Linked DNA regions of Streptomyces liliifuscus. The protein of the gene in region 3 interacts with the protein of the main gene of each other region in a pairwise test. Links are inferred from orthologs where the notes say so. Each region holds a gene or a part of one and is shown on either strand. Other genes may lie near its edges.

Region 1 (2,941 bases), 770 kb from region 3 along the record:
CCCGGGCCCGCGAGCCCGGCCCCAGCATCCGGGGCTCTTTGGGCCCAAGCCCGGCATCCCAAGGCTCAGAACCCCGGGCCCAGCAAGCCCGGGCCCAGCAAGCCCGAGCCCGGCAGGCCCAGGCCGCTGGGCCGGCAAGCCCGAGCCCGGACTCAGCCTGCGGGGCTCAGCGAGCCGAGGCGCGACATCCCGGGCCCAGCGCCCGGACCCAGAGCCCAAGCCCGGCATCCCAAGCCCAGCAAGCCCAGACCCAGTACCCGGGCCCCGCGAGCCCAGCCCCAGCCTCCGAGGCTCAGCAAGCCCAGACTCAGCACCCGGGCCCCCGAGGCTCAGTGGGCCCAAGCCCGGCACCCCCAGGCTCAGCAAGCCCAGACTCAGCACCCGGGCCCCCGAGGCTCAGTGGGCCCAAGCCCGGCACCCCCAGGCCCAGCAAGCCCAAGCCCCGCAGCCCAGTCTCAGCAATCTCGGGTCCAAGCAAGCCCAGCCCAGTAGTCCAGGCCCAGCAAGCCCGGGCTAAGCTCCGGCTTCCCAGGTCCAGCAAACCGAAGCCCCGCATCCCAGACCCCGCCGCCCCGCCCCGTCACCCGTTGTTCAGTCCGCACCCACCCGTTCGTCCCGTCGGGAACCCGCTTCACCAGGAATCTTCTGATGTCATGTCAGGCACCTGGGCTTCTGACCTGGGAGCGGCGCACAATGGCTGCTGTCGGTTGGCATATGCGTGGCGATCGAGGGAACGCGTTCCCCCGATGGACCGTCTCCAGAAGCGGGGCGGCACGTCATCTGGTCACAATGGCGAAGACCCTCGCGCGGTGTTCGTGCAGGCGAGACTACGATGGAAGCCTTCACGTCACAGCGCTCACCCTCGCCGACCTAAAAAGCCATCAAAAGCTCCACTTGGGAAGGCCAGACGAATCCTGATGGGGAACTCAATGTCGTTCATCGGCCGTGACATGGCTGTCGACCTCGGGACCGCCAACACGCTGGTGTACGTCAGGGGTCGCGGGATCGTACTCAACGAGCCGTCCGTCGTCGCGATCAACACCAACACCGGTGGCATCCTCGCGGTCGGCGCGGAAGCGAAGAAGATGATCGGGCGGACGCCGGGCAACATCGTTGCCGTGCGCCCGCTGAAGGACGGTGTCATCGCCGACTTCGAGATCACCGAGCGCATGCTCCGCTACTTCATCCTGAAGATCCACAAGCGGCGCTATCTCGCCCGTCCTCGCGTCGTCGTCTGTGTGCCCTCGGGCATCACGGGCGTCGAGCGCCGTGCCGTCATCGAGGCGTCGTCCCAGGCCGGCGCCCGCCAGGTGCACATCATCGAGGAGCCCATGGCCGCGGCCATCGGCTCCGGCCTGCCGGTCCACGAGGCCACGGGCAACATGGTGGTGGACATCGGCGGCGGCACCACGGAGGTCGCGGTCATCTCGCTCGGCGGAATCGTCACGGCACAGTCCATCCGTGTCGCCGGCGACGAGCTGGACAACGCGATCATCCAGCACATCAAGAAGGAGTACTCGCTCCTTCTCGGTGAGCGGACGGCCGAGCAGATCAAGATCACGATCGGTTCCGCGTACGACCTCGACAATGACGAACACACCGAAATCCGCGGCCGGGACCTGGTCTCCGGCCTCCCGAAGACCGTAGTCATCTCGGCCGCCGAAGTCCGCAAGGCGATCGAGGAGCCCGTCAACGCCATCGTGGACGCGGTCAAGACCACCCTCGACAAGTGCCCGCCGGAGCTGTCCGGCGACGTCATGGACCGCGGGATCGTGCTCACCGGTGGTGGCGCCCTGCTGCGCGGTCTCGACGAGCGGCTGCGTCGCGAGACCGGCATGCCGATCCATATCGCGGAGGATCCGCTCGACAGCGTGGCGCTCGGCTCCGGCAAGTGCGTCGAGGAGTTCGAGGCGCTCCAGCAGGTTCTGGACGCCCAGCCGCGCAGATGAAGTAACTCTTCGATTCCGCCGTACGGGATGATCCCTTCTCGTACGGCGGATCGTTGATATTCAGGCATAAGCTCCCCCATAACGCCGCCCCGCGGGTCCGCGCTCCGGGTACTCCGGGGATCTTCCGGGTGAGCCATACACGTATTCGACGAGGAAGGCACGGCCGCCGCACGTGAGGGACACACGAGAGAGCCGGCTGCTCTTGGTGCTGCTGATCGCCATCGCGTTCGCTTTGATCACGGTGGACATCCGCGGTGGCAAGGATTCGCCGGTCGACGGTGCCCGGCAGGCCGCCGCCACGGTCTTCGGCCCGATCGAGGACGGGGTGTCCTCCGCGGTCGACCCCGTCGGCAACGCGATCGAGGCCGTGAAGGGATCCGGCGGCCGCCACGACCGCATCGCCCAACTGGAGCGCGACAACGCCGCGTTGAAGGCGAAGCTGGGCAGCGACGACCGTAACCGCAGCCGCCTCAAACAGCTCGACAAGGTCCTCAAGACGGCCGGCGCCGGGCAGTACGGCATCAAGGGCGCCGAGGTCATCGCCATAGGAGCGGCCCAGGGCTTCTCCTGGACCGTGACCATCGACGTCGGCGCGAACGACGGCATCAAGCGCGACATGACCGTCCTGAACGGAGACGGGCTGGTCGGGCGCGTCACCACCGTGGGGCCCAGCACCGCCACCGTGCTGCTCGCCAACGACCCCGACTTCACGGTCGGCACGCGCATGGAGGCCACCGACGAGCTGGGCTTCGCCTCCGGCCAGGGGGACCGCCCGCTGCGCGTGGAGCTGCTCAACGGCAAGGCCAAGATCAGGAAGGGTGACCGGCTGGTCACCTTCGGATCCCAGGCCGACCGGCCGTTCGTGCCCGGTGTCCCCGTCGGCATCGTGTCCCGCGTCGACCCCTCCGGCGGCGACCTGACCCGCACGCTCTACGTCACGCCGTACGTGTCCTTCACCAAGCTCGACATCGTCGGCGTCGTCGTCCAGGCCC
Region 2 (3,021 bases), 4.5 Mb from region 3 along the record:
GCAGGTGCCGTCCGCGACCCCGGTCGGCGCGGTCTTCGGCTTCGGGTCGGCGTAGATGATCTCGGCGGGCGGGGACGAGGCGTACGAGACGACGAGCGGCCGGTCGCCCTTGGCCTTCTTGCCGCCGGCGGACCCGGAGAACTCCACGTTGTAGGCCTGCTCCCAGCCGTCGACCACCTTCACGCCGTTGGCCTTGAGCTTCTTCCAATACCCCTGCCAACCGTCGTCCCCGTACTTCGCGGCAGTCCCCAGCAGGAAGCCGAGACCGGGCGAGGACGTCGAGGCGTTCTCGGTGACGAGCAGGTTCTTGTACTCGGGCTTGATCAGGTCGTCGAAGGACGTCGGCGGGGCCAGCTTGTGCTTGCTGAAGTAGGCCTTGTCGTAGTTGACGCAGATGTCACCGGAGTCGATGGGCGTGACACGGTGCTTGTCCTGGTCGACCCGGTACTGCGGCAGGATGAGTTCCGAGCCCTTGGCCTCGTACGACTGGAAGAGCCCGTTGTCGAGTGCCCGCGACAGCAGTGTGTTGTCGACGCCGAAGAAGACGTCGCCCTGCGGGTTGTCCTTGGTGAGGATGGCCTTGTTGACGGCCGTACCGGCGTCGCCGTCCTTGAGGACCCTGACCTTGTAACCGGACTCCTTCTCGAACTCCTTCAGTACGGCCTTGGTGTACGCGAAGGAGTCGTGGCTGACGAGGGTCACGGTCTTGGAACCGGAGCCCTCGTCGCCGGAGTCGGACGAACCGCACGCGGTGAGCGCGGCGAGGCCGATTCCCACGGCCACGGCCGTGAACTTCCTGGTGGTGCTCACTGAATTCCTCCTGGGGTGACCAGGAAGAGACGCGGCCCTGCCCGGGACCTCGGTCGGATCCCGGGCAGGGCGCAACAGCTTGAGTAGTGACCGAACTTCCTACCCAGAATGACCTGGGCAAGGTTCAGAGGGTCTGCGGGCTGTCCCGCACTCTCAGCGCTGTGGCGCTCCCCTGTCGGAATATGAAGATGTGACGGGCGATGTGCTTACGGAGCCACACTACCTCCCGGCCACCGGCCGAAACCTACCGCTCGGTCGCCGCGAGCTGTCCGCAGGCCCCGTCGATCTCCTGGCCACGGGTGTCCCGGACGGTGACGGGCACGCCATGGGCGGCGATCGCCTCGACGAACGCCTTCTCGTCCTCGGGCCGCGAGGCGGTCCACTTGGAGCCGGGGGTCGGGTTCAGCGGAATCAGGTTCACATGCACGGGCTTGCCCTTGAGCAGCCGCCCGAGCCGGTCACCGCGCCACGCCTGGTCGTTGATGTCCCGGATGAGCGCGTACTCGATGGAGAGCCTGCGCCCCGACTTGGCCGCGTACTCCCAGCCGGCGTCCAGCACTTCCCGCACCTTCCACCGCGTGTTCACGGGTACGAGCGTGTCGCGCAGCTCGTCGTCCGGTGCGTGCAGGGAGATGGCGAGGCGGCACTTGAAGCCCTCGTCGGCGAACCGGTTGATGGCGGGGACCAGACCCACCGTGGAGACGGTGATCCCCCGCTGCGACAGCCCGAGCCCGTCCGGCTCGGGGTCGGTGAGGGCCCGGATGGACTGGACGACCCGCTTGTAGTTGGCCAGCGGCTCGCCCATGCCCATGAAGACGATGTTGCTGAGCCGGGCCGGCCCACCGGGAATCTCGCCGTCCCGCAGCGCCCGCATCCCGTCCACGATCTGGTGGACGATCTCGGCGCTGGACAGATTCCGGTCGAGACCGGCCTGCCCGGTCGCACAGAACGGGCAGTTCATCCCGCAGCCCGCCTGCGAGCTGATGCACATGGTGACCCGGTCCGGGTAGCGCATCAGCACGGACTCGACGAGCGTGCCGTCGAAGAGCCGCCAGAGGGTCTTGCGGGTGGTGTTCTCATCGGTGGAGAGATGCCGCACGACCGTCATCAGCTCGGGAAGCAGCGCCTCCTGCAGCTTGGCGCGCGATCCCGCGGGGATGTCGGTCCACTGCTCCGGGTCGTGCGCGTACCGCGCGAAGTAGTGCTGCGACAGCTGCTTGGCACGAAACGGCTTCTCACCGACCGCGGCAACCGCCTCTTTACGCTCGGCAGGCGTGAGATCGGCAAGGTGCCGCGGCGGCTTCTTGGCTCCGCGGGGGGCAACGAAAGTAAGTTCTCCGGGCTTAGGCATGGCTGTACCAGTGTCGCAGATCGATTCGTGTGACTTGTGCCCCCGGCGGTCTCAGCCGCGGGGCTGGGCATCCAGGAAGCGGTGGACCGATTCCGTCATGCTCGCCACGAAGGAGTCACGGGTCCGGTCGGGGACCAGGTCCAGGGACAGATACGGGTTGAGGTCCTCCAGCTCGACGAGGAGCAGCGCGCCTTCCCTGGTGCGGCAGGCGTCCACGCGCTGGATGCCGTGGTCGAGGGTGTTCCAGTCGATGAAGCGCCGGGCGAAGGCCAGGTCGGCGTCCGTGGGCTCGTAGGACTCGAGGACCCAGCGCCGCTCGGGATCGGGGGCGTGAAGGGCGTACTGGAAGGCGTCGTCGACGTAGTAGAAGGACACTTCGTAGCGGAAGTCGATGCGCGGCTGGACCAGGATGTCGCCGTAGGCGAGGCCGTCGAGCTGTTCGCGGGGCACGAAGGCCAGGCCTATGGAGTCCGCGCCCACCTTCGGCTTGACCGCGTACTGGCCGGTCTCGGGCAGCAGGTGCAGGTCCTCGGGCCGGTCGACGGTCGGGATGACCGGGTGTCCTGCTGTGGTCAGATTCAGCAGGTACTGCTTGCCGGCCATGTCACCGCGGCCGGTCAACGGGTTGTAGACCCGCGTGCCGCCCGCCTTGGCCCGCTCCCGGAAGGCGTCGTACTCCCGCTGGTAGTGCAGCACGGGCCCGCTGTTGCGGACCACGACCACGTCGAAGGCGTCCATCAGCGCGGCGGCGTCCAGCGGGTGGCACAGGGCGACATCGAAGTCGTCGCGCAGTCGGGAGGTCAGGAAGATGTCCTCGTCGCAGTAGCGCCGCCCCCGGGCCGGGTAGGCGAGATCGGTCA
Region 3 (3,000 bases):
CACCTTGTTGGTCTGCAACTGACCGACAAAGTGCCAGGAGAGGGGCAGATCGGAACAGGCCTCGGCCTTGGGCGCCGCGTCCTGGTCACGGTTCTCGGCGACGTGGCGCACACCGAGTTCCGACAGGATCCGCACATCGTCGGCCGGGTAGGTCTTGGTGACCACGATCAGGGTCACTTCTTCGCGCTTGCGCCCGGCGGCCACACAGGCCGCCGCGATACGCTCTTCCACTTTCGCCAGGTTTCCGGCGAGTTGAGCCTTACGGTCCGTCATGCCCCATCAGTCCAGCCACACATAGCCCGCGAGCCGACCGGTGGTGCGGTCGCGGCGGTACGAGAAGTGATCATCGGACTCCAGCGTGCACACCGGCGACTGCTCCCGGTCGCGCACCCCGAGCCGCTCCAGTTGCGCGTGCACCCCCGCGGTCACGTCGACCGCCGGCGTGCCCCAACTCGTCTCGGCGTACGCCGCGGGCTCGACGGCGGCCACTTCGGCGCGCATCGCTTCGGGTACTTCGTAGCAACGGCCGCAGACGGCGGGGCCTGTGCGGGCGATGATCCGCGCGGGGTCCGCGCCCAGCGACTCCATCGCGTCGACCGCCTCGGACACGATCCCGGCGACCATGCCGGGCCGGCCGGCGTGGGCCGCGGCGACCACTCCGGCGACCGGGTCGGCCAGCAGGACCGGGACGCAGTCGGCGGTGAGTACGGCGAGGGCGAGGCCCCGGGTCGCGGTCACCAGGCCGTCGACCGGCGGAGTGGACCGGGGGTCGGTCCACGGCCCGTCGACCTCGGCGACGTCATTGCCGTGCACCTGGTTCATCCAGACCACACGACTGGCGTCGAGCCCCAGGGACTTGGCGGCCCACGCCCGGTTGGTCAGTACGGCAGCGGGGTCGTCACCGACCGCTCCGCCGAGGTTGAGCTCCTCGTACGGAACGGCGCTCACCCCGCCCCACCGGTCGGTGAAGGCGAAGTGCGCGCCGCTCACGGTCTCGCGCTGTCGTATCACTTGAGGAAGTCCGGCACGTCCAGCTCTTCGGCCGCACTGTCGGAGTACGTCCGCGACGGCGGGACCGGCGGGGAGACCGACGGCAGTTCGTTGCTGACCGGCTCCGGAGTGGGCTCCGGGGCCTCCTTCGGCGTGACACTGCCCAGCGAGCCGAAGGACGGGCGACTGTCGCCCGACCGGGCCGGTGTGGGCTCGTCACGCTTGGCGGAGGACGAACCGAGGACGGTGTCCCGCTTGGACGGGGGCTGTCCGCCGTCGAAGCCGGCCGCGATGACGGTGACCCGGACCTCGTCGCCGAGCGCGTCGTCGATGACCGCGCCGAAGATGATGTTGGCCTCGGGGTGCGCGGCCTCGCTCACCAGCTGGGCGGCCTCGTTGATCTCGAACAGGCCGAGGTCGGAGCCGCCGGAGATGGAGAGCAGCACGCCTCGGGCGCCGTCGATGGACGCCTCCAGGAGCGGCGAGGAGATCGCCATCTCGGCCGCGGCCACCGCGCGGTCGTCGCCGCGGGCCGAGCCGATGCCCATGAGCGCCGAACCCGCCTCGGACATCACGGACTTGACGTCGGCGAAGTCGAGGTTGATCAGACCGGGCGTGGTGATGAGGTCGGTGATGCCCTGAACACCGGAGAGCAGGACCTGGTCCGCCGACTTGAAGGCGTCGAGGACCGAGACCTGGCGGTCCGAGATGGACAGCAGCCGGTCGTTCGGGATGACGATGAGGGTGTCGACCTCTTCGCGGAGTTCCGCGATGCCGTCCTCGGCCTGGTTGGCGCGGCGCCGTCCCTCGAAGGTGAACGGACGCGTGACCACGCCGATGGTGAGCGCGCCGAGCGAGCGGGCGATGTTGGCCACGACGGGTGCGCCGCCGGTGCCGGTGCCGCCGCCCTCGCCGGCTGTCACGAAGACCATGTCGGCCCCCTTGAGGACCTCCTCGATCTCCTCGCGGTGGTCCTCCGCCGCCTTGCGGCCGACGGCCGGGTTGGCTCCGGCGCCGAGTCCGCGGGTGAGTTCGCGGCCGACGTCGAGCTTGACGTCGGCGTCGCTCATCAACAGCGCCTGGGCGTCGGTGTTGATGGCGATGAACTCGACACCCTTGAGACCGACCTCGATCATCCGGTTGATGGCATTGACACCACCGCCGCCGACACCGATGACTTTGATGACTGCGAGGTAGTTCTGCGGTGCTGCCACGTCGAAGGCCTCTCGCCTCGAGTTACGTGTCGCCGCCTCGCACGTTCGCGATCCGACGACTGATGCCGAATGGGACGGTCCGAACGCCGACCCGAACCCTAACGCTGAAGTTTAGGGTTACCAGTGTGTCTGTTCCTTGGACTCTTCCGAACAGGACACTAAGTCGACAAGTGGCGCACGTTCAACGAACACGCCGAACCTCCCGTTTTTCTTTTCACCCTATGTGATCAGCCGTAGCGCTGCCCAACCAGGGTGCTGGCCTGCGCGGATGTGCGTCAACTCCCCGATGACGCAGGGGCGGTGGGAACGCTGACATCGAAGTGCCGCGCCTCTGGAGCGGCTTTCATGAGAGCGCTGAGCGTACGGGCCTTGACGCCGCTCTTCTCGCCACTTCCCCACAACACGGTCCGGTTGCCGCTCAACTCCAGCGAGATGGAGTCGTACGAACGGACCTTGACGACCTGGGTGTCACGCGCGACCGCGGCCGGAAGGGAACCCGTGACGCGCACCGCCTCGCGCATCAGCCGGTCGGTCCCGAAGCGGCGCAGGCCCGCGGACCGGGACACCGCCAATTCCAGCGCGGGAACGCCCTTCGGGGCGCGCGAAACCGTGGCATAACGCACGCCCTTGGCGTCCACTTCGACGAACTTTCCGCCCTTTTCGGCAATGAGAACCGGAGTGCGTTCGATCACTTTCAGCCCGATTCCATGGGGCCAGGAACGCACGACGTCAACCGAGTCAATTCGGGGCAATTTCTGGCGCAGTCTCGCCTCAATCACATCGGTGTCGACTGAAA

Evidence for each region.
Region 1: the proteins of ftsZ (region 3) and JEQ17_RS30790 interact in binary tests that used the Escherichia coli proteins (3 or more experiments, as listed by UniProt). The link is inferred for Streptomyces liliifuscus from one-to-one orthologs.
Region 2: the proteins of ftsZ (region 3) and rlmN interact in binary tests that used the Escherichia coli proteins (3 or more experiments, as listed by UniProt). The link is inferred for Streptomyces liliifuscus from one-to-one orthologs.

Annotation. Positions count from the first base shown.
Region 1 is NZ_CP066831.1:7,143,179-7,146,119, forward strand. The notes cover bases 153-2,939. They hold JEQ17_RS30790 (rod shape-determining protein), read left to right. Parts: upstream 153-929; coding sequence 930-1,949; downstream 1,950-2,939. Other genes in these bases: mreC (rod shape-determining protein MreC), read left to right, coding at 2,122-2,939. Also shown: more of mreC, read left to right, coding at 2,940-2,941. UniProt on the Escherichia coli protein: Forms membrane-associated dynamic filaments that are essential for cell shape determination. Acts by regulating cell wall synthesis and cell elongation, and thus cell shape.
Region 2 is NZ_CP066831.1:3,409,047-3,412,067, forward strand. Bases 109-2,975 are described here. They hold rlmN (23S rRNA (adenine(2503)-C(2))-methyltransferase RlmN), read right to left. Parts: upstream 2,162-2,975; coding sequence 1,055-2,161; downstream 109-1,054. Other genes in these bases: JEQ17_RS14270 (thiamine ABC transporter substrate-binding protein), read right to left, coding at 109-810; JEQ17_RS14280 (ATP-grasp domain-containing protein), read right to left, coding at 2,213-2,975. Also shown: more of JEQ17_RS14270, read right to left, coding at 1-108; more of JEQ17_RS14280, read right to left, coding at 2,976-3,021.
Region 3 is NZ_CP066831.1:7,914,169-7,917,168, reverse strand. The notes cover bases 107-2,952. They hold ftsZ (cell division protein FtsZ), read right to left. Parts: upstream 2,205-2,952; coding sequence 1,008-2,204; downstream 107-1,007. Other genes in these bases: JEQ17_RS34060 (cell division protein FtsQ/DivIB), read right to left, coding at 2,480-2,952; pgeF (peptidoglycan editing factor PgeF), read right to left, coding at 280-1,011; JEQ17_RS34075 (YggS family pyridoxal phosphate-dependent enzyme), read right to left, coding at 107-273. Also shown: more of JEQ17_RS34075, read right to left, coding at 1-106; more of JEQ17_RS34060, read right to left, coding at 2,953-3,000. UniProt on the Escherichia coli protein: Essential cell division protein that forms a contractile ring structure (Z ring) at the future cell division site. The regulation of the ring assembly controls the timing and the location of cell division.